3 regions of the Streptomyces sp. NPDC004435 genome follow, and region 2 is predicted to be linked to each of the others. Evidence: riboswitches for the same ligand, from Rfam matches in the RefSeq annotation. Region 2 holds a riboswitch; each other region holds the start of a gene.
The links. A riboswitch is a leader RNA that binds a small molecule or an ion and turns the genes downstream of it on or off. The one in region 2 is predicted to bind thiamine pyrophosphate.
Positions count from the first base shown of each region.

Region 1: linked by a shared signal. The riboswitch ahead of thiO (glycine oxidase ThiO) and the one ahead of thiC (phosphomethylpyrimidine synthase ThiC) in region 2 are both predicted to bind thiamine pyrophosphate.
Region 3: linked by a shared signal. The riboswitch ahead of ACFYT9_RS14435 (thiamine ABC transporter substrate binding subunit) and the one ahead of thiC (phosphomethylpyrimidine synthase ThiC) in region 2 are both predicted to bind thiamine pyrophosphate.

Region 1 covers NZ_JBIAMB010000005.1:108,653-118,183, forward strand. The annotation lists gene ACFYT9_RS10565 (phytoene desaturase family protein) at 1-262, shown strand, start outside; gene ACFYT9_RS10570 (hypothetical protein) at 359-1,297, opposite strand; gene metF (methylenetetrahydrofolate reductase [NAD(P)H]) at 1,352-2,269, opposite strand; gene thiE (thiamine phosphate synthase) at 2,489-3,142, opposite strand; gene ACFYT9_RS10585 (Rv2175c family DNA-binding protein) at 3,216-3,581, opposite strand; gene ACFYT9_RS10590 (NAD(P)/FAD-dependent oxidoreductase) at 3,649-4,884, opposite strand; TPP riboswitch at 4,968-5,081, shown strand; gene thiO (glycine oxidase ThiO) at 5,079-6,269, shown strand; gene thiS (sulfur carrier protein ThiS) at 6,266-6,478, shown strand; gene ACFYT9_RS10605 (thiazole synthase) at 6,484-7,278, shown strand; gene pknB (Stk1 family PASTA domain-containing Ser/Thr kinase) at 7,366-9,288, shown strand; gene ACFYT9_RS10615 (deoxyribonuclease IV) at 9,296-9,531, shown strand, end outside.
Region 2 covers NZ_JBIAMB010000002.1:312,937-322,467, forward strand. The annotation lists gene ACFYT9_RS04640 (IclR family transcriptional regulator) at 1-228, shown strand, start outside; gene ACFYT9_RS04645 (SsgA family sporulation/cell division regulator) at 368-808, shown strand; gene ACFYT9_RS04650 (YibE/F family protein) at 1,025-2,596, opposite strand; TPP riboswitch at 2,635-2,773, shown strand; gene thiC (phosphomethylpyrimidine synthase ThiC) at 2,768-4,549, shown strand; gene ACFYT9_RS04660 (hypothetical protein) at 4,659-5,390, opposite strand; gene ACFYT9_RS04665 (metallophosphoesterase) at 5,552-7,054, opposite strand; gene ACFYT9_RS04670 (LacI family DNA-binding transcriptional regulator) at 7,391-8,497, opposite strand; gene hisC (histidinol-phosphate transaminase) at 9,077-9,531, shown strand, end outside.
Region 3 covers NZ_JBIAMB010000007.1:96,225-105,755, forward strand. The annotation lists gene ACFYT9_RS14420 (LOG family protein) at 1-1,023, shown strand, start outside; gene ACFYT9_RS14425 (ABC transporter ATP-binding protein) at 1,058-2,089, opposite strand; gene ACFYT9_RS14430 (ABC transporter permease) at 2,089-3,702, opposite strand; gene ACFYT9_RS14435 (thiamine ABC transporter substrate binding subunit) at 3,741-4,832, opposite strand; TPP riboswitch at 4,914-5,023, opposite strand; gene rlmN (23S rRNA (adenine(2503)-C(2))-methyltransferase RlmN) at 5,053-6,165, opposite strand; gene ACFYT9_RS14445 (phosphatidate cytidylyltransferase) at 6,408-7,517, opposite strand; gene frr (ribosome recycling factor) at 7,517-8,074, opposite strand; gene pyrH (UMP kinase) at 8,175-8,939, opposite strand; gene tsf (translation elongation factor Ts) at 9,103-9,531, opposite strand, start outside.

The sequences.
Region 1 (9,531 bases), on a different contig from region 2:
TCTGGCGGAGCGGCTGCTCTGGCAGGAGGTCCGCACCCCGGAGGACGTACGGGCGGCGACGGGGACGGCCGAGGTGCCGGGCCCCGCGCTGGCGGACGCCCGTGTGGAGTGGCTCCCCGCGCCCAACCTCTCCCCGCTGCCCGGGCTCTACTTCGCGGGCGGCTGGTCGCATCCGGGCGGCGGGCTCGCCCACGCGGGCATGTCGGGCGCGCTGGTGGCCGGGCTGATCGTGGAGGGCGCGGAGTTCCGCGGCTCTCAGTGACCTGACCCGGCCGGCCGGCCTCCGTCCGGCCCGCGTCCGCGACCGGACGGCGTACTGAGCCCCCGTCCGGCCGGACGGGGGCTCAGTAACGGGGCCTCAGTAGCGGTACTGGGACTGCTCGTCGGGGTGCTGCTCGTAGCCGTACGGGCCCGGGGCGTGCGGCTGGGGCGGCTGCTGCTCGTCGGTGTCGCGCTGCTGCGGGACCCAGACTCCGCCGGGCGGCGTGTCGTAGCTGTACGAGGGGGCGGCGGCGTAGGAGTCGCCGTAGTACGAGGTGTACTGCTGGCCGTCGGTGGCGGGGCCGATGTACGGGTCGGAGTAGGCGGCGTACTGCTGCGGTGCGCCGGCGGCGCCGTAGTCGTAGCCGGGCTGCTGCTGCTCGTACCCGGCGGCGTAGGTGTCGTACGCGGGCGCGGGGGTGCCGGCGGGCGCGTAGCCGCCGGAGTCGAATCCGGCGCCGTCGTGACCACCGCCGGTGCCGTAGCCGCCGGTCTCGTAGGAGCCGGTCTCGTAGGAGCCGGTCTCGAAGCCGCCGTACACGGGGGTCTGCTGGGTCTGGTCGGGCTGTCCGCCGCCGTACACGCCGTACTGGCCGGTGTCCTCGGGCATCGGCTGCGGCTCGTAGACGGACGGCTGTTCGGCGCCGGCGTGCAGTTCCTCGGCGTCGGGGCCGGGGGCGTGGGCCGCGGTGGAGTCCTCGTAGGAGAGGCCGGAGACTTCGAGGGTGGGGCCCGCCTCGACGGCCTGGCCCGCCTTGCGGCGGCGGCTGGCGCCGGGGTTGCCGCCGATCGCCCAGCCGGTGGAGAAGCCGCGGCGGAAGGAGAGGGTCACGAAGGTCTGGCCGACGGCGAAGGCGATCGCGCCGGCGATGATCACCAGCGTCGATGCCAGCAGCACGCCGACGACCACGCCGAGGAAGCCGCAGAAGGCGAGGATCCGCCAGCGCAGCCGGGCCTTGTACTGGAGGAGCACCTCGCCCAGCAGCCAGAGCGCCACCAGACCGAACGCGATGTAGAGGACCGTCGTCCACCCCATGCCCCGAAGCCCCTCTCTACGGCCTCCGCCGCGGGTCGGGGCGGGTACGACCGGTCAGGACTGCTGGTGCAGTCCGAGATTCTCGTAGATCTCGAGCGTCGCGGTGGAGCTGTTGAGCGTGATGAAGTGCAGTCCCGGGACACCCTCGTCCAGCAGGCGCGCGCAGAACTCCGTCGCGAACTCGATACCGATGGAGCGTACAGCGGCGGGATCGTCCTTGACCGCGAGGATGCGTTCTTTCACATCCGCGGGGAAGGTGGCGTTGCTGAGCTGGGGCAGCCGGTCGAGGGTCTTCACGTTCACGACGGGCATGACCTCGGGGATGATCGGGGTGTCGCAGCCCGCCTTCTCGGCGCTGTCGCGCAGCCGCAGGTAGTTCTCCGGGTCGAAGAACATCTGGGTGATCGCGTAGTCGGCGCCGGCCCTGCACTTGTCGACGAAGTGCCGGACGTCGGTGTCCCAGTCGGCGGAGCGGGGGTGCATCTCGGGGAAGGCGGCGACGCCGACGCAGAAGTCGCCGGACTCCTTGATGAGCCGGACCAGATCGGCGGCGTACCGGACGCCCTCGGGGTGCTCGACCCAGTCGCCCAGCGGGTCGCCGGGCGGGTCGCCGCGCAGGGCGAGCATGTTGCGGATGCCGGCGTCGGCGTACTGCCCGAGGACGTTCCGCAGCTCGGCGACCGAGTGGTCGACGGCGGTGAGGTGGGCCACCGGGGTGAGGGTGGTGTCCGAGGCGATCTTCTGGGTGGCCTTGACGGTGCCGCCGCGGGTGGAGCCGCCGGCGCCGTACGTCACGGAGACGAAGCTGGGGCCGACGGCCTCGACGCGGCGCATGGCGTTCCAGAGGCTCTGCTCGCCCTTCTCGGTCCGGGGCGCGTAGAACTCGAAGGAGTACGACGTGCTGCCGGAGGCGAGGATCTCGCGGACCGTGCGCGCGCGATCCGAACGGACGGAAGCGGTTCCAAGGGCCATACGGGCAGGTTAGACGGGGTCCAGGTGGCGCGGAAACCGCGTCCGAGTCGTGGACACCGTTTCGGACACCGGTACGACGCCTTCCGGGCGGTTCCCGCCGCCCGGAAGCGACATGGCCTCGGACGGCGGGCGTCCGCGCGCGTCAGGCGTCCGCGCGTTTCAGGCAGCCGCGGGCCTTCAGGAGCCGGTCCTCGGTAGTGGTGCAGGCGTCCGCGGGCGTCAGGCGTCCGCGCGCTCCCGGACGCGCTTGGCGAGGGAGGCGGCGGCCGCCGCCGGGTCGTCGGCCTCGGTGAGCGCGCGGACGACGACGATCCTGCGGGCTCCGGCGTCCAGCACCTGGTCGAGGTTGGTCTCGTCGATGCCGCCGATGGCGAACCAGGGGCGGTCCTGGGCGAGCCCCGCCGCGTACCGCACCAGGTCGAGGCCGGGGGCGTACCGTCCGGGCTTGGTGGGAGTGGGCCAGCAGGGGCCGGTGCAGAAGTAGTCGACGCCGGGCTCGGCGGCGGCCGCGGCCACCTCGGACTCGGCGTGGCAGGAGCGTCCGATCAGCACCTCGTCGCCGAGGACGGCGCGGGCGGCGGGGACGGGCAGGTCGCCCTGGCCGAGGTGGAGCACGTCGGAGCCGATGGCGTGGGCGACGTCGGCCCGGTCGTTCACGGCGAGGAGCTTGCCGTGCCGGCGGGCGGCCTCGGCGAAGACGGCCAGGTGCTCCAGCTCCTCGCCGGCCTCCATGCCCTTGTCGCGGAGCTGCACGATGTCGACGCCGGAGGAGAGCACGGCGTCGAGGAAGGCGGGCAGGTCGCCCTGGCGCTTCCGGGCGCCGGTGCACAGGTAGAGCCGGGCGTCGGCGAGCCGCTCACGAGGCGTGGGCATGGTGGTTCCCCCCGTCGGGTGGTGCCGGTGCCGCGGCGCGGGGCCGCGGCACCGGCGGTGGTGGTCCGGTGTGTCAGACGGCGAGCGCCTGGGCGCGGCGCTTCACCTCCGTACCGCGATTCTCGCCGAGGGCCTGCGCGGGGGTGCCGGGCAGGGTCGGGTCCGGGGTGAAGAGCCACTCCAGCATCTCCTCGTCGGAGAAGCCGTCGTCCTTGAGGAGCGTCAGGGTGCCGGCGAGGCCCTTGACGACCTTGTCGCCCTGGATGAAGGCGGCGGGCACCTGGAGCGCGTTGTTCTCCCCGCGGCGCACGGCGATCAGCTGGCCCTCCTTCACCAGCTGCCGCACCCGCGTCACCTCGACGTCGAGCATCTCCGCGATGTCGGGGAGGTAGAGCCAGGCGGGGACGAGAGCATCGATGTTTGCGTCAATCTCGGTCACGGGACAAGCCTGCCATCCGGGACCGACAGCCGGTAGTCGGGCCGCCCCCGCCACCTCCGTCCGGGGGTCAGGAGCCACTCCGGCGGACCGCCGACTTCAGCGGGACGGCCGGGTCGGCGGCCCGCTCGGGGTCGACGGGGGTGCCGGCCTCGATGAGCTTGCGCCCCTGGGCGAGGTCGCGGGGGCGGCCCACGGCGAGCAGCGCGACCGGCACCCCGTCACGCAGCCAGAGCACCGACCAGGAGGCGCCGGAGGAGTCGCCGCGCCGCACCAGCGTGTCGGCGCCGGCGTGGTGGCCGGCGTACTGGACGAAGCGGCCGAACTGCTCGGACCAGAAGTACGGGACGGGGTCGTACGGCTCCGGCTCCGCGCCCTCGGCGCCGGTGATGCACGCGGCGACCGTGCGGGGGCCCTGGAGGGCGTTGTCCCAGTGGTGGACGAGGAGCCGTTCGCCGTAGCGGGCGGAGGGGAAGGAGGCGCAGTCGCCGACCGCGTACACGTCGGGCAGCGAGGTGCGGAGGCGGTCGTCGGCGGTGACGGCGCCGCTGGGGTCGAGGGCGATGCCGGAGCCCGCGAGCCAGTCGGTGGCGGGGCGGGCGCCGATGCCGACGACGACGGCGCCGGCGGGCAGCTCGCGGCCGTCGGCGAGGACGACGGCGCCGGGCCGGACGGTGGCCACGCGCGCGTGGGTGAGGAGTTCGGCGCCGCTCTCGGCGTACCAGCCGGCCATGGCGGTGGTGACCTCGGCGGGCAGGGCGCCGGCGAGCGGCAGGGCGGCGGCCTCGACGACGGTGACGGCGCAGCCGGCCTCGCGGGCGGCGGTGGCGAACTCGGCGCCGATCCAGCCGGCTCCGACGACGACGACCGGGCCGCCGCCCGCGAGGACGGGGCCGAGGCGGACGGCGTCGTCGAGGGTGCGCAGCAGGTGGACGCCGGGGACGCCCTCGGTGCCGGGGAGCGTGAGCGGGTGGGCGCCGGTGGCGAGGACGAGGGTGTCGTACGGGAAGCGTCCCGCCTCGGTGACGAGCTCGCGCTCGGCGGGGCGCACTCCGGTGACGTCGAGGCCGAGCCTGAGGTCGACGCCGAGGGACTCGAAGTCGACGTCGAAGGCGGAGTGCTCGGCCTTGCCGAGGAGGACGGCCTTGGAGAGCGGGGGCCGGTCGTAGGGCTGGTGGGGTTCGGCGCCGATGAGGGTGACGGGGCCTTCGAAGCCCTGCTCGCGCAGGGCGACGGCGGTCTGCACGCCCGCCATGCCCGCGCCGACGATCACGACGTGCCGCTGGGTCTGCTTCTGCTCGCTCACCCGTCCACCTTACGCAGCTGACGATCCGTCAGGAAGGGAGGTGCCCTGTGACCCCCCGGCCTCGGGGGCTAGGGTGGCGGGCACACACCACTCGCGGGAGCCCGGACGCACCGGGCTGAGAGGGAGGCTGGCCGGCCTCCGACCGTACGAACCTGATCCGGGTCATGCCGGCGAAGGGAGGGGCGGGAACGCCCATGCGTACGTCCGAAGCACACCGGAACGAACCCACCACCGACGTGCTCGTCGTCGGCGGCGGCGTCATCGGCCTGGTCACGGCCTGGCGGGCGGCCCTGCGCGGGCTGAGCGTCGCGGTCGTCGACCCCGAGCCGGGCGGCGGCGCCGCCCGGGTCGCGGCCGGGATGCTCGCCGCCGTCACCGAACTGCACTACGGCGAGGAGACCCTGCTCGGGCTCAATCTCGCCTCGGCCGCGCGCTACCCCGCGTTCGTCGCCGAGCTGGAGGAGGCCACCGGCCTCGACGTCGGCTACCGCGCCTGCGGCACCCTCGCCGTCGCGCTCGACACCGACGACCGGGCCCACCTGCGTGAACTCCATGCCCTCCAGACCCGCTGCGGGCTCGCCTCCGAGTGGCTGAGCGGCCGCGAGTGCCGCCGCCTCGAACCCATGCTGGCGCCCGGGGTGCGCGGCGGACTCCGGGTGGACGGCGACCACCAGGTGGACCCGCGCCGGCTGGCCGCCGCGCTGCTCAGGGCCTGCGAGCGGGCCGGGGTGGTCTTCCACCGGGCGCTCGCGGAGCGGCTCGTCGTGGTCCGCGAACGGGCGCGCGGGGTCGTCCTCGCCGACGGCACCGAACTCGCCGCGGGCCTGACGGTGCTCGCGGCGGGCAGCCTCAGCGGCCGGCTCGCGGGCGTGCCCGAAGCGGTGCTGCCGCCGGTCCGCCCGGTGAAGGGCCAGGTCCTGCGGCTGCGGATCCCCGCCCCGTACGCCCCCTTCCTCTCCCGGACCGTCCGGGCCGTGGTGCGCGGCAGCCACGTCTATCTGGTGCCGCGCGAGAACGGCGAGCTGGTCGTCGGCGCCACCAGCGAGGAGCTGGGCTGGGACACCACGGTGACCGCGGGCGGGGTGTACGAGCTGCTGCGCGACGCCCACGAGCTGGTCCCCGGTCTCACCGAGCTGCCGCTCACCGAGACCGTGGCCGGACTGCGCCCCGGCTCCCCCGACAACGCGCCGATGCTCGGGCCGAGCGCCCTGCCGGGCCTCCACCTGGCCACCGGCCACTACCGCAACGGGATCCTCCTCGCCCCCGTCACCGGCGACGTCATGGCGGAGGCGCTCGCCACGGGCGCCCTCCCCGACGAGGCGCGCCCCTTCTCCCCCCGCCGTTTCCCCCTCGCTCTCCCCGTACGTCAGGAGCAGCCCGCATGAACGTGTCCGTGAACGTCTCCGTGAACGGCGAGCCGCGCGCGCTCGCCGCCCCCGTCTCCCTGGCCTCCCTGGTGGCCGGTCTCACGACCGCCCCCGCCGGGGTGGCCGCCGCCGTCAACGAGGCGGTGGTGCCGCGCGGCGAGTGGGCGGCGACGCTGCTCGCCGACGGCGACCGGGTCGAGGTCCTGACCGCCGTGCAGGGGGGCTGAGCGCGATGTCCGACGACGTGTTCGTCCTCGGCGGTACGGAGTTCTCCTCCCGCCTCATCATGGGCACCGGCGGCGCCCCCAGCCTGGACGTCCTGGAGCGCTCGCTGGTCGCCAGCGGCACCGAGCTGACCACGGTCGCGATGCGCCGCCTCGACCCGACCGTGCAGGGCTCGGTCCTCTCCGTCCTGGACCGGCTCGGCATCCGCGTCCTGCCGAACACGGCGGGCTGCTACACGGCGGGCGAGGCCGTGCTGACGGCCCGGCTGGCCCGGGAGGCGCTGGGCACCGACTGGATCAAGCTGGAGGTGGTCGCGGACGAGCGGACCCTCCTGCCCGACGGGGTGGAGCTCCTCGACGCCGCCGAGACCCTGGTGGACGACGGCTTCACCGTCCTCCCGTACACCAACGACGACCCGATCCTGGCCCGGAAGCTGGAGGACGTGGGCTGCGCGGCGATCATGCCGCTCGGTTCCCCGATCGGCTCCGGCCTCGGCATCCGCAACCCGCACAACTTCGAGCTGATCACCGAGCGGGCGGGCGTGCCGGTGATCCTGGACGCCGGCGCGGGCACCGCCTCGGACGCGGCGCTCGCGATGGAACTGGGCTGTGCCGCGGTGATGCTCGCCTCGGCGGTCACCCGTGCGCAGGAGCCCGTCCTGATGGCCTCGGCGATGCGGCACGCGGTGGAGGCGGGCCGTCTCGCGCACCGCGCGGGCCGCATCCCCCGCCGCCACTTCGCGGAGGCGTCCTCCCCCGCGGAGGGCCGCGCCCGGCTGGACCCGGAACGCCCCGCGTTCTGACCCGGCGCGGAGCGGGGTACGTCACAAGCGTGCTGCGGTCGGGGCAGGCGGGGCGGGGCGTCCGTACCGGCTCGTAGACTCGACGCCGTGGACACGACCCTTCAGGACCCCCTCGTCGGGCGGCTGCTCGACGGCCGCTACCGCGTCGACGCGCGCATCGCCGTCGGCGGGATGGCCACGGTCTACCGGGCCGTGGACACCCGCCTCGACCGCGTCCTCGCGCTCAAGGTGATGCACCCCGCCCTGGCGGCCGACGCGGTCTTCGTCGAGCGGTTCATCCGCGAGGCGAAGTCCGTCGCCCGCCTCGCGCACCCGAACGTGGTCGCCGTCTTCGACCAGGGCGCCGAGGGCGCGTACGTCTACCTGGCGATGGAGTACGTCTCCGGCTGCACCCTGCGCGACGTGCTCCGCGAGCGCGGCGCCCTCCAGCCCCGCGCCGCCCTGGACATCCTGGAGCCGGTCCTCGCCGCGCTCGGCGCGGCGCACCGGGCCGGCTTCGTCCACCGGGACATGAAGCCGGAGAACGTCCTGATAGGGGACGACGGCCGGGTCAAGGTCGCCGACTTCGGGCTGGTCCGCTCGGTCGGCTCGGCGACCGCCACCACCGGCGCGGTCCTCGGCACCGTCTCGTACCTCGCCCCCGAGCAGATCGAGCACGGCACCGCCGACACCCGCGCCGACGTGTACGCCTGCGGCGTCGTGCTGTACGAGATGCTGACGGGCGGCAAGCCGCACGGCGGCGACACCCCGGCCCAGGTCCTCTACCAGCACCTGAACACCGACGTGCCGGCTCCGTCCGCCGCCGTCCCCGGGCTGCCGCTCGAACTGGACGAGCTGGTCGCCGCCGCCACCGCCCGCAACCCCGAGGTGCGCCCGCACGACGCCGTCGCGCTCCTCGCCCTGGCCCGGGAGGCGCGCGCGGCGCTCACCGACGCCCAGTTGGACGCGGTGCCGCCGCGCGCGCGGGCCGGGCAGCGGGACACCGGCGAGGACCGCACCGGTGTCATCGCCCGCCCGGTGCCCGGGCCGGAGGCCGGCGACCCGCACCCCGTGCAGCACACCAGCCGCCTCGCGACCCCCGAGCCCCCGCCGCCGGCCCGGCGCCGCCGCACCCGCCCGCTGCCGCCGCGCGGCCCGCTCCTCGTCGTCGTCGGTGTGCTGCTCGCCCTGGGCCTCGGCGCCGGCGTCTGGTACATCAACGCGGGCCAGTTCACCCGTGTCCCCGCCGTCCTCGGCCAGACCGAGCAGGTGGCCGCGGGACGGCTCGCCGACGCCGGCCTGGAGCTGGGCACGACGCGCCGCGCCTTCAGCGACGTGTACGAGCGCGGCACCGTGATGGGCGTCGACCCGGCGCCCGGCGAGCGGATCCGCAGCCACACCACCGTCACCCTCACCCTCTCCCGGGGGCCGGAGATCGTGAAGGTGCCCAATCTGAAGAACAAGCCGCTCGGCGAGGCCAAGCGGATCCTCGCGGAGCAGGGCCTCGCCCCCGGCGTGGTCACCACCGAGTTCAGCACCACCGTCGCCCAGGGCGCGGTGATCGGCTCCGACCCGGAGCCGGGCACCGAGCGCGCCCCGGACTCGGCCGTCGCCCTGCTCGTCAGCAAGGGCGCCCCGGTCGACGTCCCGGACGTGACCGGCGAGACCGTCGAGGACGCCACCGCCACCCTCCAGGAGGCCGGCCTCAAGGTCTCCGTCGCACCGGAGCGGGTCCACTCCCCCGAGGACGCGGGGGCGGTCGCCGCCCAGTCCCTCGCCGAGGGCAGCCGGGCCGCGAAGGGTGACACGATCACCCTGACCGTCTCGAAGGGACCGCGCCAGGTCGAGGTCCCGGACGTCGTCGGCATGACGACCGACGAGGCCCGCGAGGAGCTGGAGGCCGCCGGTTTCGAGGTGAAGGTGGAGAAGAACTTCCCCTTCCTCGGGGACGAGGTCACAGGTCAGTCGGTCGAGGGCGGCGGGACCGCTCCTGAGGGCTCCACCGTCGCCATCACGATCAAGGGAATCTGAGACACCCATGCGCAACCCCGTCGGCGGCCACGTCCCCGTGGCCGGCGGACTCGCCACGACCGGCCTGGGCTACGCCCGCGAGCTGGGCGCCGAGACCGTCCAGGTCTTCGTCGCCAACCCACGGGGCTGGGCCACCCCGACCGGCAACCCCGCCCAGGACGAACGCTTCCGGGAGGAGTGCGCCGCGGAGTCGCTCTCGGCCTGGGTGCACGCCCCGTACCTGATCAACTTCGGCTCCCACAC
Region 2 (9,531 bases):
TTGGAGCGTTTGGGCGGTTTGGGGCGAATGGAGCCCCTGGTAGAGCGTCAGGAATATGCATTGGGCACGGTCTGCGCCGCAATCCCCCTCACTGTGGGCTCCACAGCGGCCACTCTGGCCATTTCCCTCCCTCTTCACCAGGAAGAACGGTTGCTCCCAGCAGTCGAGCGACTACGTACGGAGATCGGAAAGCTCTTCAGCTCGCTCGCCTTCTCTATCAGTATCTGAAAAATCACTCCTTGTGATCTGCTAGCGCGTACAGCACGATTGCGTCAAGAGGGCCACGGGGGATCATTCCTGGCCGTTTCGGTCACAGCTTTCAGCAGCTGTGTTTACACAACTGCTCCATCTACGTGCGGGGTACATGATGCGAGAGTCGGTTCAGGCCGAGGTCCTGATGAGCTTCCTCGTCTCGGAGGAGCTCTCCTTCAAGATCCCGGTCGAACTGCGATACGAGACCCGGGATCCCTACGCGGTGCGGATGACCTTCCATCTTCCCGGGGACGCGCCCGTGACGTGGGCGTTCGGCAGGGAGCTGCTGCTCGACGGGATCAACCGCCCGAGCGGCGACGGCGACGTGCACATCGCCCCGACCGAGCCCGAGGGACTGTCGGACGTCTCCATCCGGCTCCAGGTGGGTGGAGACCGCGCCCTCTTCCGCGCCAGCGCCCCGCCGCTCGTCGCCTTCCTCGACCGTACGGACAAGCTCGTCCCGCTCGGTCAGGAACAGACGCTCGGAGACTTCGAGGACAGCCTGGAGGCCGCGCTCGGCCGGATCCTCGCCGAGGAGAGCGCGGGCCCGGCCTGACCGGCGCCCTCCGTGCGCCTGACGCCGGCACCCGTTCCGTATGGCTGAAAGCGGCGCCCCGAGCCGTACTCCCGCTGTCGGAGCCGCCGATCCGTACTCCCGATCCGCACTCCCGATATGGGTGCCGGCGCCCGATCCGGACGGCTGGCACCGGCATGCCCGACCCACAAGGCCGCTGCCGGCGCGGAAGGGTTCCGTACGGTCGTGGCGCGCGCGTCACTTGGCGCGGCGTCGCCGTCCGCCGCGGCCCGGAGTCCGGCCGCCGACCTCCTCCGCCGGGCGGTCGGCCGACACCACCAGCGCCGCGAGCGCCGTCGTGACCGGCACCGAGGCGACCAGACCGATCGATCCGACCAGGGTCCGGACGATCTCCTCCGCCACCAGCTCGCTGTTGGCCACCGTCCCCATGCTGCTCTGCGCGATGGTGAAGAGCAGAAGCAGCGGGAGTGCGGCACCGGCGTAGGCCAGGACCAGGGTGTTGACCACCGAGGCGATGTGGTCGCGCCCGATCCGGATGCCGGCCCGGTAGAGCGCGCGCGGACCCATCCGGGGGTCGGCCTGGTGGAGTTCCCAGACCGCCGAGGTCTGGGTGACGGTCACGTCGTCCAGGACGCCGAGTGAACCGATGATCACACCGGCGAGCAGGAGGCCGGACATGTCGATCTCCGGGTAGAGACCGTGGATGAGTCCGGTGTAGTCGTCGGTGTTGCCGGTGAGCGAGGCCCAGCCGATGAAGAAGGACCCGAGCAGCCCGATCAGCAGCAGCGAGATCAGGGTGCCGAGGACGGCGACCGAGGTGCGGGCCGACAGGCCGTGGCACATGTAGAGCGCGATCAGCATGATCGCGCTCGATCCGACCACCGCCACGATCAGCGGGTTCGACCCTTCGAGGATCGCGGGCAGGATGAAGAGCGTGAGCACCAGGAAGCTCACCGCGAGAGCGATCAGGGCCATCACGCCCCGCAGCCGTCCGACCAGTACGACCGCGAGCGCGAAGATTCCGGCGAGGACCGCCATCGGCACCTTCCGGTTCACGTCCGTGACCGAGTACTGAAGGTCCTTCGGGGCGTCGGGGGCGTAGGCGACCACCACGCCCTGTCCCTCGTCGAGCTGCCGCGGAGCGTCCGGCTGCACGATCTCGGTGAACCGGCGCCCCTTGTCGGCACCGCTGGTGACCTCGATCGTCGCCTTCTCGCACTGCCCCTGCTGCCCGTTGATCGCCTCGCGGCCCTGTGGGGTGGTCGTGTCGCCGGTGGGGGGCACCTGCGCCGCGTTCACGTCCTTGCAGTCCACCTGCTCGACCGCGACGACCTTGCCCTGCTCGGTCTGCCGGTCGAAGCCGACGCCGGTCCGCTCGTGCGCCGGCGTGCCGCCGGGCCAGAGCACCGCGAGACCGACGACCACGGCGGTGGCGAAGGGGATGAGGACGGCCGCGATGACCCTGCGCAGATGACGGGAGACGGGCGCCGCGGGCCCGTGACTGTGGCTGTGCCCATGTCCGCCGTGGCCCTGCCCGCCGGGTCCGTGTCCCCCGGGGCCATGTCCCCCGTGCCCGGGCCCGTGCCCATTTCCAGGCCCATGGCCGGAGCCGCGACCACCGCCTGCGCCACCGCCCGGACCACCGCCTGGACCGCCCGGACCACTGCCCGGACCACCGCCTGGACCGCCCGGACCACCGCCCGGGCCGGTGCCGTTCCTGTGCTCGTTCCCGTGGTCGTGGCCGTGCGGATCGGGGGTCTGCTGCGAGGAAGTCACCGACCGATCATCGCAAGAACGAAGGGGGCCCACTGTTCAGCACGCCCGGGAGGGCGCTAGCGTGGTGGCACCTTTGCACACGCGGGAGCTCGGAGCACCGGGCTGAGAGGGCGCTGATCACCGTACGCGGACACGTACGGGAGGAGGCTGCGCCGACCGCCGAACCTGTTACCGGGTAATGCCGGCGTAGGGAGATTCGGTCTCATGACCATTCAGGATGCACGCACGCCTGCCTCCGACCAGAACGACGCCGACGGCGAGCGCACGCCGGGCTGGCACAAGGGGTACGTCGAGGGCTCCCGCCCCGACATCCGGGTACCGGTCCGCCAGGTGCACCTCACCAACGGCAAGGACGTGACGCTGTACGACACGTCCGGTCCGTACACCGACCCCGCCGTCGACACCGACGTGCGCCGGGGCCTCCTCCCGCTCCGCGAGAACTGGATCATCGCGCGCGGCGACACCGAGGAGTACGCGGGCCGCCCGGTCCGCCCCGAGGACGACGGCATCAAGCACACCTCGCCGCGCGGCGGTGGGCTGAAGAACCTCGACGCGGTGTTCCCCGGCCGTCCGCGGCTGCCCCGCCGGGGCCGCTCCGGGCAGGCCGTGACCCAGCTCGCGTACGCCCGCCGGGGCGAGATCACCCCGGAGATGGAGTACGTCGCGATCCGGGAGAACGTCTCCCCCGAGGTCGTCCGCGAGGAGATCGCGGCGGGGCGCGCGGTGCTGCCGGCCAACGTCAACCACCCGGAGATCGAGCCGATGATCATCGGCAAGCGGTTCCTGGTGAAGGTCAACGCCAACATCGGCAACTCCGCGGTCACCTCCTCCATCGAGGAGGAGGTGGAGAAGATGACCTGGGCGACCCGCTGGGGCGCCGACACGGTCATGGACCTGTCCACCGGCCGCAACATCCACACCACCCGCGAGTGGGTGCTGCGCAACTCCCCCGTGCCGATCGGCACCGTGCCGCTCTACCAGGCCCTGGAGAAGGTCGACGGCAGGGCCGAGGACCTGACCTGGGAGATCTACAAGGACACGGTCATCGAGCAGGCCGAGCAGGGCGTGGACTACATGACCGTGCACGCCGGCGTACTCCTGCCGTACGTGCCGCTCACCGCGCGCCGCAAGACCGGCATCGTCTCGCGCGGCGGCTCGATCATGGCCGCCTGGTGTCTCGCGCACCACAAGGAGAACTTCCTCTACACGAACTTCGAGGAGCTCTGCGAGATCCTGGCGGCGTACGACGTCACCTACTCGCTCGGAGACGGCCTGCGTCCCGGCTCGATCGCGGACGCCAACGACGCGGCGCAGTTCGCGGAGCTGAAGACGCTCGGCGAGCTCAACACGATCGCCAAGCGCCACAACGTGCAGACGATGATCGAGGGCCCGGGCCACGTCCCGATGCACAAGATCAAGGAGAACATCGACCTCCAGCAGGAGATCTGCGAGGAGGCGCCGTTCTACACGCTCGGCCCGCTGACCACGGACGTCGCGCCCGCGTACGACCACATCACCTCCGGCATCGGCGCCGCGATGATCGCCTGGTGGGGCACGGCGATGCTCTGCTACGTCACGCCCAAGGAGCACCTGGGCCTGCCGAACCGCGACGACGTGAAGACCGGCGTCATCACGTACAAGATCGCGGCCCACGCGGCGGACCTCGCCAAGGGCCACCCGGGCGCCCAGGAGTGGGACGACGCGCTCTCCGACGCGCGCTTCGAGTTCCGCTGGGAGGACCAGTTCAACCTGGCCCTCGACCCGGACACCGCGCGGGAGTTCCACGACGAGACGCTGCCGGCGGAGCCCGCGAAGACGGCTCACTTCTGCTCGATGTGCGGCCCGAAGTTCTGCTCGATGAAGATCTCGCAGGACATCCGCCGTGAGCACGGCGGAACCCAGGAGGAGATCGAGGCCGGCATGGCGGAGAAGTCCGCCGAGTTCGCCGCCGCCGGCAACCGGGTCTACCTGCCCATGGCCGAGTAGCGGCCGGTGCTCCGGCCGGGCGGCGGCTCGCGCCCCTGGCCGGAGCGGCTGCTCGCGCCACCCTGATCCCCGGCCCGCGGTCCACGGGGGGACCGCGGGCCGGTTCGCGTCACGGTGCCGGGGCCGGCGGCGGTGCCGGCGCCGCGGGCGGCGGGTCGGGGGTGGGCGTGATGGAGGGTGCGGGTTCCGGGGCGGTCGTGATCGAGGGTGCCGGTGCGGGTTCGGGGGTGGGTGTCGGTTCGGGGGTGGTGAGGGCGGCCTGGAGGAAGGGGACGACGCCGCGTTCGAGGAGGGCGTGGCGCCAGGCGGCGCGGGCCCGGGTGAGCTCGTCGTCGGGGGCGTGGGTCTCGGCGGGGCTGTTGCGGAGCGCGGTGAGCAGCAGGCCGGCGCCCGCGCAGAGCAGGCCGGCGGCGGCGAGGGCGCCGAACACCAGGCCCGCGGTGAGCAGCGTGGTGCCGAGGGCGGCGGCCGGGGCGAGCAGGTGCACCACGGTGCCGACCAGGAGGAAGATCACGGCGGCGGTGCCCGCGAGGACCGGGACGAGGGTGGTGAGGACCGCGACGGCGCCCGGAGACTCGTCGGGTGCGGGGGTCCGCGGGCGGTTGGACGCGACGCGGTTCTGCTCGCGCACCTTGACGAAGTGCTCGTACTCGCTCGCCGCCGCGGCGGTGATGAGCGCTGTCGCGTTCAGCGCCATCACCCGGAGCTGGGCGGCCGTCAGCCGCGTGCCGGTTCGGGCGAGTTCCGGCCGTTCCGGCGCGGTGCGCAGTGCCTCGTCGAGGACGCGCTCGTACTCGGCGCGGTCCTCGGTCAGCAGGTGCGGAGCCACGTTCATGTGCATCCCCCGATGCTCGGTGGGCCGGGACCGGCCGTGGAGAACGGCGGTCCGGGCGGAAGCGGAGGAGAGCCTGCCTACCTAGGGAGACCGATGGTAGGGCCGTGAGCGGGCGTGCTGACAGGGGGTTTCCGGAAATCGCCTGTACCGGATGCGCTGGGTGAGAGTCAGTCCCCCAGCGGGAGTTGGACGACCAGCAGCTTTCCGGCCATGGTGACGCCGCCGTCCATGGCGATCGCGAGCCCGTCGGCGTAGACGTGCGGGCCCTCGACGGCCGGGCGGGAGTCCTCCTCGCCGTCCTCCGTGCCGACCTGGCCGAGGAGGTACGGGATCGGGCTGTGGCCGTGCACGATCCGGGAGCCGCCGTAGGTGCCGAGCAGCTCCTGGACGGCCTGCGGTCCGCCCTCGTCGCGGAAGGCGAAGCGCTTGGTGAACTTCCGGAAGAGGTCCCAGACCTCGTCGGCGTCGTTGCGCCGGATGATCTCGTGGACGGTCTCGTTGACGTCCTCGATGGTCTGGCCGTAGTCGAGGTACGCGGTGGTGTCCGAGTGCAGCAGCAGGTGGTCATCCTCGTGGACGACGGCGTCGAGCCGGGACATCCACTGGAGGTGGACGTCCTGGAGGCGGTCCATGTCGTGCTTCTGCCCGCCGTTGAGCAGCCAGGCCGCCTGGAAGGTGGCGGTGCCGGCCCCGGAGTTGACGGGGGTGTCGCCGAAGCGCTTGGCGCCGATGAGGAGCAGCTCGTGGTTGCCCATGAGGGCCTTGCAGTAGCCGCCGGCGGCGGCGGCCTCGGCGGAGAGCCGCATGACCAGGTCGATGACGCCGATGCCGTCGGGTCCGCGGTCGGTGAAGTCGCCGAGGAACCACAGCCGGGCGTTGCCCGCGGCCCAGCCGCCGTTCTCGTCGATCAGGCCCTGGGCGTGGAGGGCCTCGACGAGCTCGTCGAGGTAGCCGTGGACGTCGCCGACGACGAAGAGCGGGCCGGGGCCGTCACCGGTGGGTGCCGGTGCCGGTGCGGCGGCCGGGGCGACGGGGACCTGGACGGTGTCGCCGCGCTGGATGACGGGGAGGTCGCGCTCGGTGGGGGTGTAGCCGTCCGGGAACTCGGCGGGGTAGCCGGCGCCGGAGTGGACCTGGGTGACGCGGGGGAGCGGCACGGCGGGCGTGGGCGCGGGCGTAGGCACGGGCGCGGGCGCGGGCGCGGCGGGTGCGGCGGGTGCGGGCACGGGCGCGGCGGACGGTGCGGGTCCGCTGCGCGCGGGGTACGGGGCCGGTTCCGGGTACGGCGTGGGCTCCGGGTACGCGGCGGGCTCCGGGCGCTGCGCCGCGGCCGGTACGGGCGTCGGGACCGGTACGGCCGCCGGGGCCGGTACGGGCTCAGGGACAGACGCTCGGACAGACGTAGGGGCCTGTACGGCTGCCGGGGCGGGTACGGACGCCGGGGCGGGTACGGCCGCCGGGGCGGGTACGGGTGCCTGTGCCGGGGCTCCGAAGCCGACCGGCTCCGCGAACGCGGCCGCGCGGGTGCCCAGGTGGAGCGTGGGGTCCGCGGGCGCGGGAGGCCGCTCGGCCGTGTGGCCCTGTACGGGCACGCGGGCGTACGGCGGTACGCGGAAGTCACGCAATGTCGCCGTGCGTTCCACGGGATCCTGCCCGGCCCCCTGAGTCATCGACCCCTCCACCACCGTCGCGATGCCCTGCACATCGCGGACCGGCCTGGTCGGGGGGTCCGCGGTGTCGTGCGCCCATCATAGGAATGAGGGTCCGCCTGTGTGACGCACCAGGGGTGGTGAATCCGGGTTCGCTCCGGGTTCACCGGTTGTTTCGCCCGAATTGAGAAGGTCCAGTCCAGGGTCGGGCCCGGCGTGCGGCCGGTTTCGCCGTCTCCGCCCACGGGCAGAGGGCGGGACGGGGGCATTCCTCGCGGTCGTTCTGCTGTCGTGCGTCCGGCCGCTCCTTCGGCGCGGCCGGGGTCGGGCGGGTGCGATCGCACCCGCGCGTGCGGGTCAGTCCTTCGAGGGCGAGCGCGGCGGGCTGACGGTCGTCCGCGGCGAGCGGCGCTGCGAGGAGGTGCGGACGATGAGTTCGGTCGGTATCACCTGCTCGACCGGACCGTCGCTCTCGATCCCCTCGATGGCGTCGATGAGGAGCTGGACGACGGCGGTGCCGATGCGGCGCGGTTTGAGCGAGAGCGTGGTGATGGGCGGTTCGGTTGTGGCGTAGACGGTGGACTCGCTGCAGCACACGATCAGCAGGTCGTCGGGGACGCGCAGGCCGTAGCGGCGGGCGGCGGCGAGGAGGTCGGTGCCGTTGGGGTCGAACAGGCCGTAGACGGCGTCGGGGCGGTCCGGGCGGGCGAGCAGCCGGTCGGCCGCGACGGCGCCCGCGCACGGATCGTGCGCCGGATATGCCTCGTAGACGGGGTCCTGTCCGACCCGCTCGCACCAGTTGAGGTACGCGGTGGTCGAGAGACGGGTGTAGGTGTCGGTGGTGGTGCCGGTGAGGAGGCCGATGCGGCGGGCGCCGGCGTCGGCGAGGTGGTCGAGGAGGTCGAGGACCGCGGCCTCGTGGTCGTTGTCGACCCAGGCCGTCACCGGGAGCGTGCCGGCGGGGCGTCCGTCGGAGACGACGGGGAGGCCCTGGCGGACGAGCTCGGTGACGACCGGGTCGTGGTCGGACGGGTCGATGACGACGGTGCCGTCGAGGGCGACGTTCGACCAGACGTCATGGCGTGAGGTCGCGGGAAGGATGACGAGGGCGTAGCCGCGGGCGAGCGCGGCCGAGGTGGCGGCCCTGGCCATCTCCGCGAAGTAGGCGAACTCCGTGAAGGTGAAAGGTTCATCCCCGTACGTGGTCACGGTCAGGCCGATGAGTCCCGACTTGCCGGTGCGGAGCGTGCGAGCCGCCGCGGAGGGCCGATAGCCCAGCCGGTCGGCGACCTCGCGGACGTGCCGGCGGGTGGCGTCCGGGAGTCGGCCCTTGCCGTTGAGCGCGTCGGAGACAGTCGTGATGGAGACCCCGGCGGCGGCGGCCACGTCCCGGATGCCTGCCCGGCCCTGCCGGCTTCCCCGGGTCTGTGCCCGGCTCACCTGGTGCTTCCCTGCTGCTGTCATGGCGAGCCGATAGTAGGGCGATGAGGGGTGGGTGAGACGGCCGCATATGCAAGCGTTGACAGGCACGTTTCTGCATGGCTGAAGTGCGTCAAGAGGGCGGAAATCCAAGGCAGTTGAGGTGTTTCTCATGCGACTCGATGTCATCGGGCGGGATGGGCCTGGCGTGGGGTCGAGGTCTCGAAGAGGTCTCAACTCACCTCTACGGGGGACGCGCGCCACGGCGCTCGCCACCAGCGCGCGCCACCCAGTCGCGCGCCCCCTTGGTCGGAGCGGGGCGCGGAGGGCGTCGCGGAGGGGGCTGCGGAGGGGGTCGTGGGGCGGCGCCGAGGGGCGGCCGTGGGCGGTCGCGGGGCGGCCCAGCCGATGGGGCGAGGGGCAGTCGCGGGTCGGGCCGAGACGATGGGTCGAGGGGTGGCCGCGGGCGGGGCGCGGGTCCGGGCGCGGGGCGGATCCAGGGGCCGGCGCGGGGCGGGTTTTCCACAGCGTTGCAGGGCTGTTGTCCACAGCCCATTCGCAGCGGCCGGGAATCCTCATAAAGTGAGAAGCATTGGTGGTACGGACGGTCGAGGAGGCCACACTGTGAGCGAGACCAGCGGGACGAGCACGTCCACCCCGAAGCTGCGCGCCGAGCTGGACGGCATCCCCTCCTACAAGCCGGGCAAGCCGGCCGCGGCGGGCGGCGCGCTCGCCTTCAAGCTCTCCTCCAACGAGAACCCCTACCCGCCGCTGCCGGGCGTGATGGAGAGCACCCTGGCCGCCGCCGCGAACTTCAACCGGTACCCGGACCTCGCGTGCACGGTGCTCTCGGCGGAGCTGGCCGACCGCTTCGGCGTCCCGGTCTCCCACATCGCCACCGGCACCGGCTCGGTCGGTGTCGCCCAGTCGCTGCTCCAGGCGACCTCGGGCCCGGGGGACGAGGTCATCTACGCCTGGCGCTCCTTCGAGGCGTACCCGATCATCACGCAGATCGCCGGTGCGACCTCCGTGCAGGTGCCGCTGACCGACGGCGAGGTGCACGACCTCGACGCGATGGC
Region 3 (9,531 bases), on a different contig from region 2:
GTCCAGTCCGTCGACCTCACCGACCGCACCTTCGCCCTCCTCGCCTCCCCCACCGCCGCCACCGTCTTCCTCGGCTGCGCCATGGAGCCGGAGGCGGCGGTCAAGGTCCGGGCCGACGGCGCGCTGGTCTTCCCGCCCGTCCCCGACCTCCCCTTCGACCCGTACCGCAGCCGGCTCTACACCCCGGACGAGCTGTACGAGGGCGTCACCGCCGCCGGCGGCTACCCGGCCACCCCCGACGCCCTCTCCTACGCCTGGTTCGGCGCCACCCGCGCCGACGGCGACGTCTTCTCCTCGATGCTCCGCTCGATCCACGACGACGCCGTCGGCGACGCCCTCGACGAGCACCTCACCGGCCGGCCGGTCGTCGGCGTCATGGGCGGCCACGCCATGGGCCGGGGCACCGAGGCGTACGCGGGCGCCGCCCGCCTCGGGCGCTCCCTGGCCCGCGCCGGCCACACCGTGGCGACCGGCGGCGGCCCCGGCGCGATGGAGGCCGCCAACCTCGGCGCGTACACCGCCCCCCTCGCCGACCGGGCCCTCACCGACGCCCTCGCCCTCCTCGCGGAGACCCCCTCCTTCACCCCCTCGGTGACCGAGTGGGCCCGCGCCGCCTTCCGCGTACGGGCGCTGCTGCCCGGAGGCGGCGACTCGATCGGCATCCCCACCTGGTTCTACGGCCACGAACCGCCCAACGCCTTCGCCGGCCACATCGCCAAGTACTTCGCCAACGCCCTGCGCGAGGACGGCCTCCTGGCCCGCTCCACCGCCGGCGTCGTCTTCCTCCCCGGCGCCGCCGGCACCGTCCAGGAGATCTTCGACAACGCCACCCCCAACTACTACGGCTCCCTGGGCGACCCCACGCCCATGGTCCTCGTCGACCGCGCCCACTGGACCACCCGGCTCCCCGCCTGGCCCCTCCTGGAGACCCTGGCCGCCGACCGCCCGATGGCCGCCCGGATCGCCCTGGTCGACTCCGTCGACGAGGCCCCGGCCGCGCTCGAACGCCTCGGGGCCGGATAGCCGTGCCCCGCCCGCCGGAACCGATCCCCACCCGCTACGCCGGGCCGAGACCCTCCCCGTCCAGCACGACGACCTCCTCCGCCCGGAACGCCACCGCCACCTCGGCGCCCACCTCCGGCACCTCCCGCAGCGGGAGCTCCGCCTCCAGCGGCGGCCCGTCCGCCGGACGCAGCACCACCGACACGTGATGGCCCCGGAAGGTCCGCGACTCGACCCGGCAGACCAGCCCCTCGCCCGCCGGCCGGACCCCCGCCGGGCGCACCAGCAGCGTCCGCTCCCCCTGCGGCGAACCCTCCGGGACCGGCACCCGGCCCCACACCGTCTCCGCCACCGCACCGGACACCGTCGCCGGCACCACGTTCTCGAAGCCCAGGAAGCGCGCCACGAACTCCGACGCGGGCCGCTGCCACACCTCCACCGGCGGCCCCGACTGGGCGATCCGCCCGTCCCGCATCACGACCACCCGGTCCGCGAGCGCGAACGCCTCCCCCTGGTCGTGCGTCACCGCGAGCACCGTCGTCCCCAGCCGCCCGAACAGCGACCGCAGCTCCACCACCAGCCGCTCCCGCAGCCCCCGGTCCAACTGCCCCAGCGGCTCGTCCAGCATCAGCAGCCGGGGCCGCGGCGCCAGCGCCCGCGCCAGCGCCACCCGCTGCTGCTCGCCGCCCGACAGCGCGGCCACCGACCGGCCTCCGGCACCCGGCAGACCCACCAGCTCCAGCAGCTCCGCGACCCGCGCGGCCCGCTCGTCCTTCGCCACGCCGTGCATCCGCGGCCCGAAGGCCACGTTCCCGGCGACGTCCCGCTGCGGGAACAGCTGGTGGTCCTGGAACATCAGTCCCACCCCCCGCCGGTGCACCGGCACCCCCGCCTGGTCGGCACCGGCGAGCAGCACCCGCCCCTCGTCCAGCGCCTGGAGCCCCGCGACCGCCCGCAGCAGCGTCGACTTCCCGGACCCGCTCGGCCCCAGCACACACACGATCTCGTGCTCGGCGACCTCCAGGTCCACCGCGTCTAGCACCGCCCGCGCCCCGAACCGCACCGTCGCACCCTCAAGGACCAGCATCAGAACTCCCCGGTGGTCCGCTCGGTCCGCAGCCGCTCCAGGAGCAGCAGCGACACCGCGCACACCACCATCAGAATCGTCGACAGGGCCATCGCCTGCCCGTAGTTGAGCTCCCCCGGCCGGCCGAGCAGCCGCGCCACCGCCACCGGCAGCGTCGGATTGTCGGGCCGGGCGATGAAGACGGTCGCGCCGAACTCGCCGAGCGACACCGCGAACGCGAACCCCGCCGCGATCAGCAGCGCCCGCCGCACCAGCGGCAGGTCCACCTCACGCCACGCCCGCCACGGCGACGCCCCCAGCACCGCCGCCGCCTCCCGCAGCCTCTGGTCCACCGCCCGCAGCACCGGCAGCATCGTCCGCACCACGAACGGCACACCGACCAGCGCCTGCGCCAGCGGCACCAGGATCCAGCTGGCCCGCAGATCGAACGGCGGCTCGTCGAGCGTGATCAGGAACCCGAAGCCCACCGTCACCGCCGACACCCCCAGCGGCAGCATCAGCAGCGCGTCGAAGCCCCGCACCAACCGCCCCGCGCGCCTCGTCAGCGCCGCCGCCGCGAGCCCCCCGATCACCACCGCGATCGCGGTCGCCGCGACCGCGTACCGCAGCGAGTTCCCGACCGCCTCCAGCGGCGGCACCAGGAACGTCCCCGCCTCGTCCAGCGAGCCCAGCGCCCGGTAGTAGCGCAGCCCGTACCCCTCCGGCGTGGCGAAGGACCGCTCCACCAGCGTCCCGAGCGGCAGCAGGATCAGCACCGCCACCGACACCAGCACCCCGGCGAGCAGCGCCCACTGGCCGAAGCCGCGCGGCCGCCGCGCGGTCAGCTCCGGGGAGACCAGCCGCAGCGCCGTCTCCCGCCGCCGCACCGTCCGCGCGTGCACCGCGAGGATCGCGCCGACCGCCACGAACTGCACCAGCGTCAGCACGGCCGCCGTCCGCAGGTCGAGCAGCCGGGCCGTCTGCCGGTAGATCTCCGCCTCCAGCGTCGTGTACGCGTCCCCGCCGAGGATCTGCACGACGCCGAACGACGTGAAGGTGAAAAGGAAGACCATCAGCGCCGCCGCCGACACCGCCGGCACCAGCGCCGGCAGCGTCACCGACCGCCACGCCGTCCACCGCGACGCGCCGAGCACCCGCGCCGCCTCCTCCTGCCGGGGATCGAGCTGCGCCCACAGCCCGCCGACCGTCCGGACGACGACCGCGTAGTTGAAGAAGACGTGCGCGAGGAGGATCGCCCACACCGTCGTGTCGAGCCGCAGTCCCCACAGCGCGTCGGTGAACCCGCCCCGCCCCACGAGCGCCAGGAACGCGGTGCCGACCAGCACGGTCGGCAGCACGAACGGCACCGTGACGACCGCCCGCAGCACGCTCTTCCCCGGGAAGTCGAAACGGGCGAAGACATACGCCCCCGGCAGCGCCACCAGCAGCGTCAGACCGGTGGAGGCGGCCGCCTGCCACACCGTGAAGCCGAACACGCCGAGGATGTCCGACCGGCCCAGCGTCGCCCCGATCACGCCCAGGTCCCAGGCACCGGACGGCCGCAGCCCGCGTTCGACGATCGACACGACGGGCCAGGCGAAGAAGACCGCGAAGAACGCGACCGGCAGGACCATCAGGCCCAGCCGCGCCGCGCTCCCCTTGCGGTCACGCCTCACTTGAGGAGCGACGACCACTGCTGGATCCACGCCTCACGCTTCTCGGCGATCTTCTCCGGCGCCATCGTCTGCGGCTTCTCCACGACCACGCCGTGCTTCGTGAACAGCTCCGGCAGGGTCGCGTCCTTCGCCACCGGGTTCACGAACATCTGGAGCGGCATGTCGTCCTGGAACTTCTTCGAGATCAGGAAGTCGATGAGCGCCTTCCCGCCCTCGGGGTTCTTCGCCCCGTGCAGCAGCCCCGCGAACTCGATCTGCCGGAAGCAGGTACCGGCGGACACCCCGGTCGGGGCCTCCTTCGGCTGCGGCTCCGCGTACAGCACCTCCACCGGCGGGCTGGAGGCGTAGGAGACGACCAGCGGACGGTCGCCCTTGGCCTCCTTGCCGCCGGCCGAGCCGGAGAACTCCTGGTTGTAGGCGAGCTCCCAGCTGTCGACGGTCTTCACGCCGTTCGCCTTCAGCTTCTTCCAGTAGTCCTGCCAGCCGTCGTCGCCGTACTGCGCGACCGTGCCGAGGAGGAAGCCGAGGCCCGGGGAGGACCGCTCGGGGTTCTCCACCACCAGCAGGTCCTTGTACTCCGGCTTCGCGAGGTCGTCGAAGGTCTGCGGCGGCGCCAGCTTCTTGTCCGCGAAGTACTTCTTGTCGTAGTTGACGCAGATGTCGCCGGTGTCGATCGGCGTGACCCGCTGCTCCTTGTCGAGCCGGAAGGCCGCCGGGACCCGGTCCAGGCCCTTCGCCTCGTACGTCTCGAAGATGCCGTTGTCGAGGGCGCGGGAGAGCAGCGTGTTGTCGACGCCGAAGAAGACGTCGCCCTGCGGGGAGCCCTTGGTCAGGATCTCCTTGTTGACGGCCTCGCCCGCGTCGCCGGCCTTCAGCACCTTCACGGTGAAGCCGGTCTGCTTCGTGAACTCCGCCAGCACCTCCTTGGAGGCGTTGAAGGAGTCGTGGCTCACGAGGGTCACGGTCTTCGGCGCCGGCTTCCCCGTCTTGCCCGCGGCTTCGCGGACGTCCTCGGTGGAGCAGGCGGCGAGGCTCGTGACGCCGAGCGCCGCGACCAGCGCGGCGGCGGCTGCCTTCTTGATGTGCATCGGTTGTCCTCCTGGGTGGGACCAGGAAGAGACGCGGCCCTGCCCGCGGCCGGGAGACCGGACGCGGGCAGGGCGCAACAGCTCGAGTTACGACCGAACTTCCTACCCAGAATGACCTGGGCAAGGTTCAGAGGGTCTGCGGTCTACGGTTACCGCACTCTCAGCGCTGTGGCGCTCCCCTGTCGGAATATGCAGGTGTGTTCGAGCACAGAGTACAAGGTCAGCGCTCGGAGGCCGCCAGCTGCCCACAGGCACCGTCGATCTCCTGGCCCCGGGTGTCACGGACGGTGACGGGAACGCCGTGGCGGGCGATGGCGTCGACGAACGCCTTCTCGTCCTCGGGGCGCGACGCGGTCCACTTCGAACCCGGCGTCGGGTTCAGCGGGATCAGGTTGACGTGCACCCGCTTGCCCTTGAGCAGCTTGCCCAGCAGGTCGCCCCGCCAGGCCTGGTCGTTGATGTCCCGGATGAGGGCGTACTCGATGGAGATCCGGCGCCCGGACTTCTCGGCGTACTCCCAGGCCGCGTCCAGCACCTCCCGCACCTTCCAGCGCGTGTTCACCGGCACCAGCGTGTCCCGCAGCTCGTCGTCCGGCGCGTGCAGCGACACCGCGAGCCGGCACTTGAAGCCCTCGTCGGCGAAGCGCAGCATCGCCGGCACCAGGCCCACCGTGGACACGGTGATCCCCCGCTGGGAGATCCCGAGACCGTCCGGCTCCGGGTCGGTCAGGCGGCGGATGGCGCCGACGACCCGCTTGTAGTTGGCGAGCGGCTCGCCCATCCCCATGAACACGATGTTCGACAGGCGCGCCGGACCGCCCGGCACCTCCCCGTCGCGCAGCGCCCGCATGCCGTCCACGATCTGGTGCACGATCTCGGCGGTCGACAGGTTCCGGTCGAGGCCCGCCTGCCCGGTCGCGCAGAACGGACAGTTCATGCCGCAGCCGGCCTGCGACGAGATGCACATCGTCACCCGGTCCGGGTAGCGCATCAGCACCGACTCGACGAGGGTGCCGTCGTGCAGCCGCCACAGCGTCTTACGGGTGGTGTCGTCGTCGCACGAGATGTGCCGCACCACCGACATCAGGTCCGGCAGCAGCTCCCCGGCCAGCTTCTCCCGCGAGGCGGCGGGGATGTCGGTCCACGCCGCCGGGTCGTGCGCGTACCGGGAGAAGTAGTGGGTCGACAGCTGCTTGGCGCGGAAGGGCTTCTCGCCGATCGCGGCGACGGCCTCCTTCCGCTCCGCGGGCGAGAGGTCGGCGAGGTGCCGCGGCGGCTTCTTGACTCCGCGCGGGGCGACGAAAGTGAGTTCTCCGGGGGCCGGACGAGCCACGGCGGCGTCTCTCCTCAAACAGGCACGAGGTCGGACGTCCCGCGACGGCGGGGAGCACGGCACGGCGGTGCCGGAGCGACCTCACTGGACCGTCCCCGCGGCGGCGAGGACGACGAAAGGGCCCGGGACACACGCCCCGAGCCCTTCCAGAGTACCCGCTGTCCGTCAACCCTCTCCGACGGAGATCCCGACCGGCCGGCCGGTCGGCGGCCGCCGTCGGACGGCGCGGGCGGAACGCCCGCTCAGCCCGTGCCCACGAACAGCGCGAGCAGCAGCCACACCACCGGCGCCGTCGGCAGCAGCGAGTCGAGGCGGTCCATGATGCCGCCGTGACCGGGGAGCAGCGTCCCCATGTCCTTGATGCCCAGGTCCCGCTTGATCATCGACTCGCCGAGGTCGCCGAGCGTCGCGCTCGCCGCCACCGCGAGGCCGAGGACGAGCCCCTGCCACCAGGTGCCGCCGTCGATCAGGAACTGCATGCACAGCGCGCCGGCCGCCATCGCGAAGGCCACCGCGCCGAACAGGCCCTCGCGGGTCTTGCCGGGGCTGATCCGCGGCGCCAGCTTGTGCTTGCCGAACCGCCAGCCGACCGCGTACGCGCCGGTGTCGCTGACCACCGTGAGCAGCAGGAAGGTCAGCACCCTCCACGGCCCGTCGTCGGCGGTCAGCAGCAGCGCCACGAAGGTCGCCAGGAACGGCACGTAGAACGCGGCGAAGACACCCGCCGTGACGTCCTTCAGATACCCCTCGGGGGGTTCCGTCATCCGCCAGACGAGCACCGCGAGCGCCGTCAGGGCCATCGCGACCCAGGCGCCCTCGGGGCCCCGCACGTACCCGGCGACGACCATCGCCGCGCCGCCGACCGCGAGCGGCACCAGCGGCGCCTTGATCGCCTTGCGCTCCTGGAGCCGGGAGGTCAGCTCCCACAGACCGACGACCACCGCCACCGCTATGACGCCGATGAAGGCCGGCGGCCAGATGAACAGCGACACGATGATCACTGCCCCGAGACCGACGCCGACCCCTATGGCCGCGCCCAGGTCCCGGCCCGCGCTCTTCTTCTGCCGCGGCGCGGGGGCCGGGGCCGGCGGAGGAGGCGGGACGGGGCTGGGCATGGGCTCCTGCGGGTGCTCGTGCGGCGTCTCGTCACGGAACAGGGGGCCGCCCGGGTGAGCGGCCCCCCGACCGTGTCCGTCCTGGAATCCGCCGGCGGGTACGTCGGGCACGATGGGCATGGGGCGAGTCTGCGCTGCCCGGTGCCGATCGTGGGCGGGACCCGCCGGGGCAGGCCCCTGGTCGGGTCCGCCGAGACCTGAACCGGCCGTCGGCGCCCCCCAGGAAGAGTCGTTCATCAGACCTCGAGCAGCTCGGCTTCCTTGTGCTTCAGCAGCTCGTCCACCTGCGTGACGTACTTCGCGGTGGTGTCGTCGAGCTCCTTCTCCGCGCGGCGGCCCTCGTCCTCACCGACCTCGCCGTCCTTGACGAGCTTGTCGATGGTCTCCTTGGCCTTGCGGCGCACGGAGCGGATCGAGATCTTGGAGTCCTCGGCCTTGCCCTTGGCGACCTTGATGTACTCCCTGCGGCGCTGCTCGGTCAGCTCGGGGAACACCACACGGATGATGCTGCCGTCGTTGCTCGGGTTGACGCCGAGGTCCGAGTCGCGGATGGCCTGCTCGATGTTGCGCAGCGCGCTCTTGTCGAACGGGGTCACCACGGCCATGCGCGGCTCCGGCACCGAGAACGAGGCCAGCTGGTTGATGGGGGTGAGGGCGCCGTAGTAGTCGGCCACGATCTTGTTGAACATCGCCGGGTGCGCACGGCCGGTGCGGATCGCGGCGAAGTCCTCCTTGGCGACCACGACGGCCTTCTCCATCTTCTCCTCGGCCTCGAGGAGGGTCTCTTCGATCACCACTTGCTCCTGCGTGTCGTCGCGTTGTGTCCTGCACGGTGTACGACCGGCAGGGCTGTCGTCCAGCCCCGTGAGGGGCTGTTCCCGGTGGGAGACGTGCTCAGGCCCGGGTGCCCTGGTCGCTCACGAGCGTGCCGATCTTCTCACCTGTCACGGCGCGCGCGATATTGCCCTCGGTGAGGAGTTCGAAGACGAGGATCGGGAGCTTGTTGTCGCGGCACAGCGTGATGGCCGTGGCGTCCGCGACCTTGAGGTCGCGGGTGATGACCTCGCTGTACTCCAGCGCGTCGAACCTGACCGCGGCGGGGTTGGTCCTCGGGTCGGAGTCGTAGACGCCGTCCACGCCGTTCTTGCCCATGAGGAGCGCCTCGGCGTCGATCTCCAGGGCGCGCTGGGCGGCGGTGGTGTCCGTGGAGAAGTACGGCATGCCCATGCCGGCGCCGAAGATGACCACGCGGCCCTTCTCCAGGTGGCGGACGGCGCGCAGCGGGATGTACGGCTCGGCCACCTGGCCCATGGTGATGGCCGTCTGCACTCGCGAGTCGATGCCCTCCTTCTCCAGGAAGTCCTGGAGGGCGAGGCAGTTCATCACGGTGCCGAGCATGCCCATGTAGTCGGAGCGGGCCCGGTCCATGCCGCGCTGCTGGAGCTCGGCTCCGCGGAAGAAGTTGCCGCCGCCGATCACGATCGCGATCTGAGCGCCGTCTCGGACGACGGCCGCGATCTCACGCGCGATGGCGTGCACGACGTCGGGGTCGACACCGAGACCTGTACCGCCGGAGAACGCCTCCCCGGACAGCTTCAGCATGTAGCGGCCGAGCTTCTTGCCGCTGTTGTCGTCGCCCTGTACGGCGCCCTGATTCATGGAGATCTCCTCGTGCACATACGAAGGAGGCCATTGCCTTGGGTCCTCGTGGGTTTCCCGTACGGCAATGGCCTCCTCGTCACATCTGCGGTCGTCCCGCACGGGGCGGGACGACTGTCTCAGACCCTACCCGGGTCCGGTGTCCGTCGCGTCGGCGAAGGACTCAGATGCCGACCTTGATGCGGCTGAAGCGCTTCAGGGTGACACCGGCCTCGTCCAGGATCTGCTGGACGGACTTCTTGTTGTCCAGCGCGTACGGCTGGCCGAGCAGCGTGGCGTCCTTGAAGAAGCCGTTCACGCGACCCTCGACGATCTTGGCGATCGCGGCCTCGGGCTTGCCCTCGGCGCGGGTGGTCTCCTCGGCGATGCGACGCTCGGACTCGACGACCTCGGCCGGGACGTCCTCACGGGTGAGGTACTTCGGCGCGAAGGCGGCGATGTGCTGCGCGACACCCTTGGCGACCTCGGCGTTCTCCTTGTCGAGCTCGACGAGGACACCGATCTGCGGCGGGAGGTCCGGCATGGTGCGGTGCATGTACGCGGCGACGTAGCCGTCGGCGTAGGCAGCGAAGCGGTCCAGGACGATCTTCTC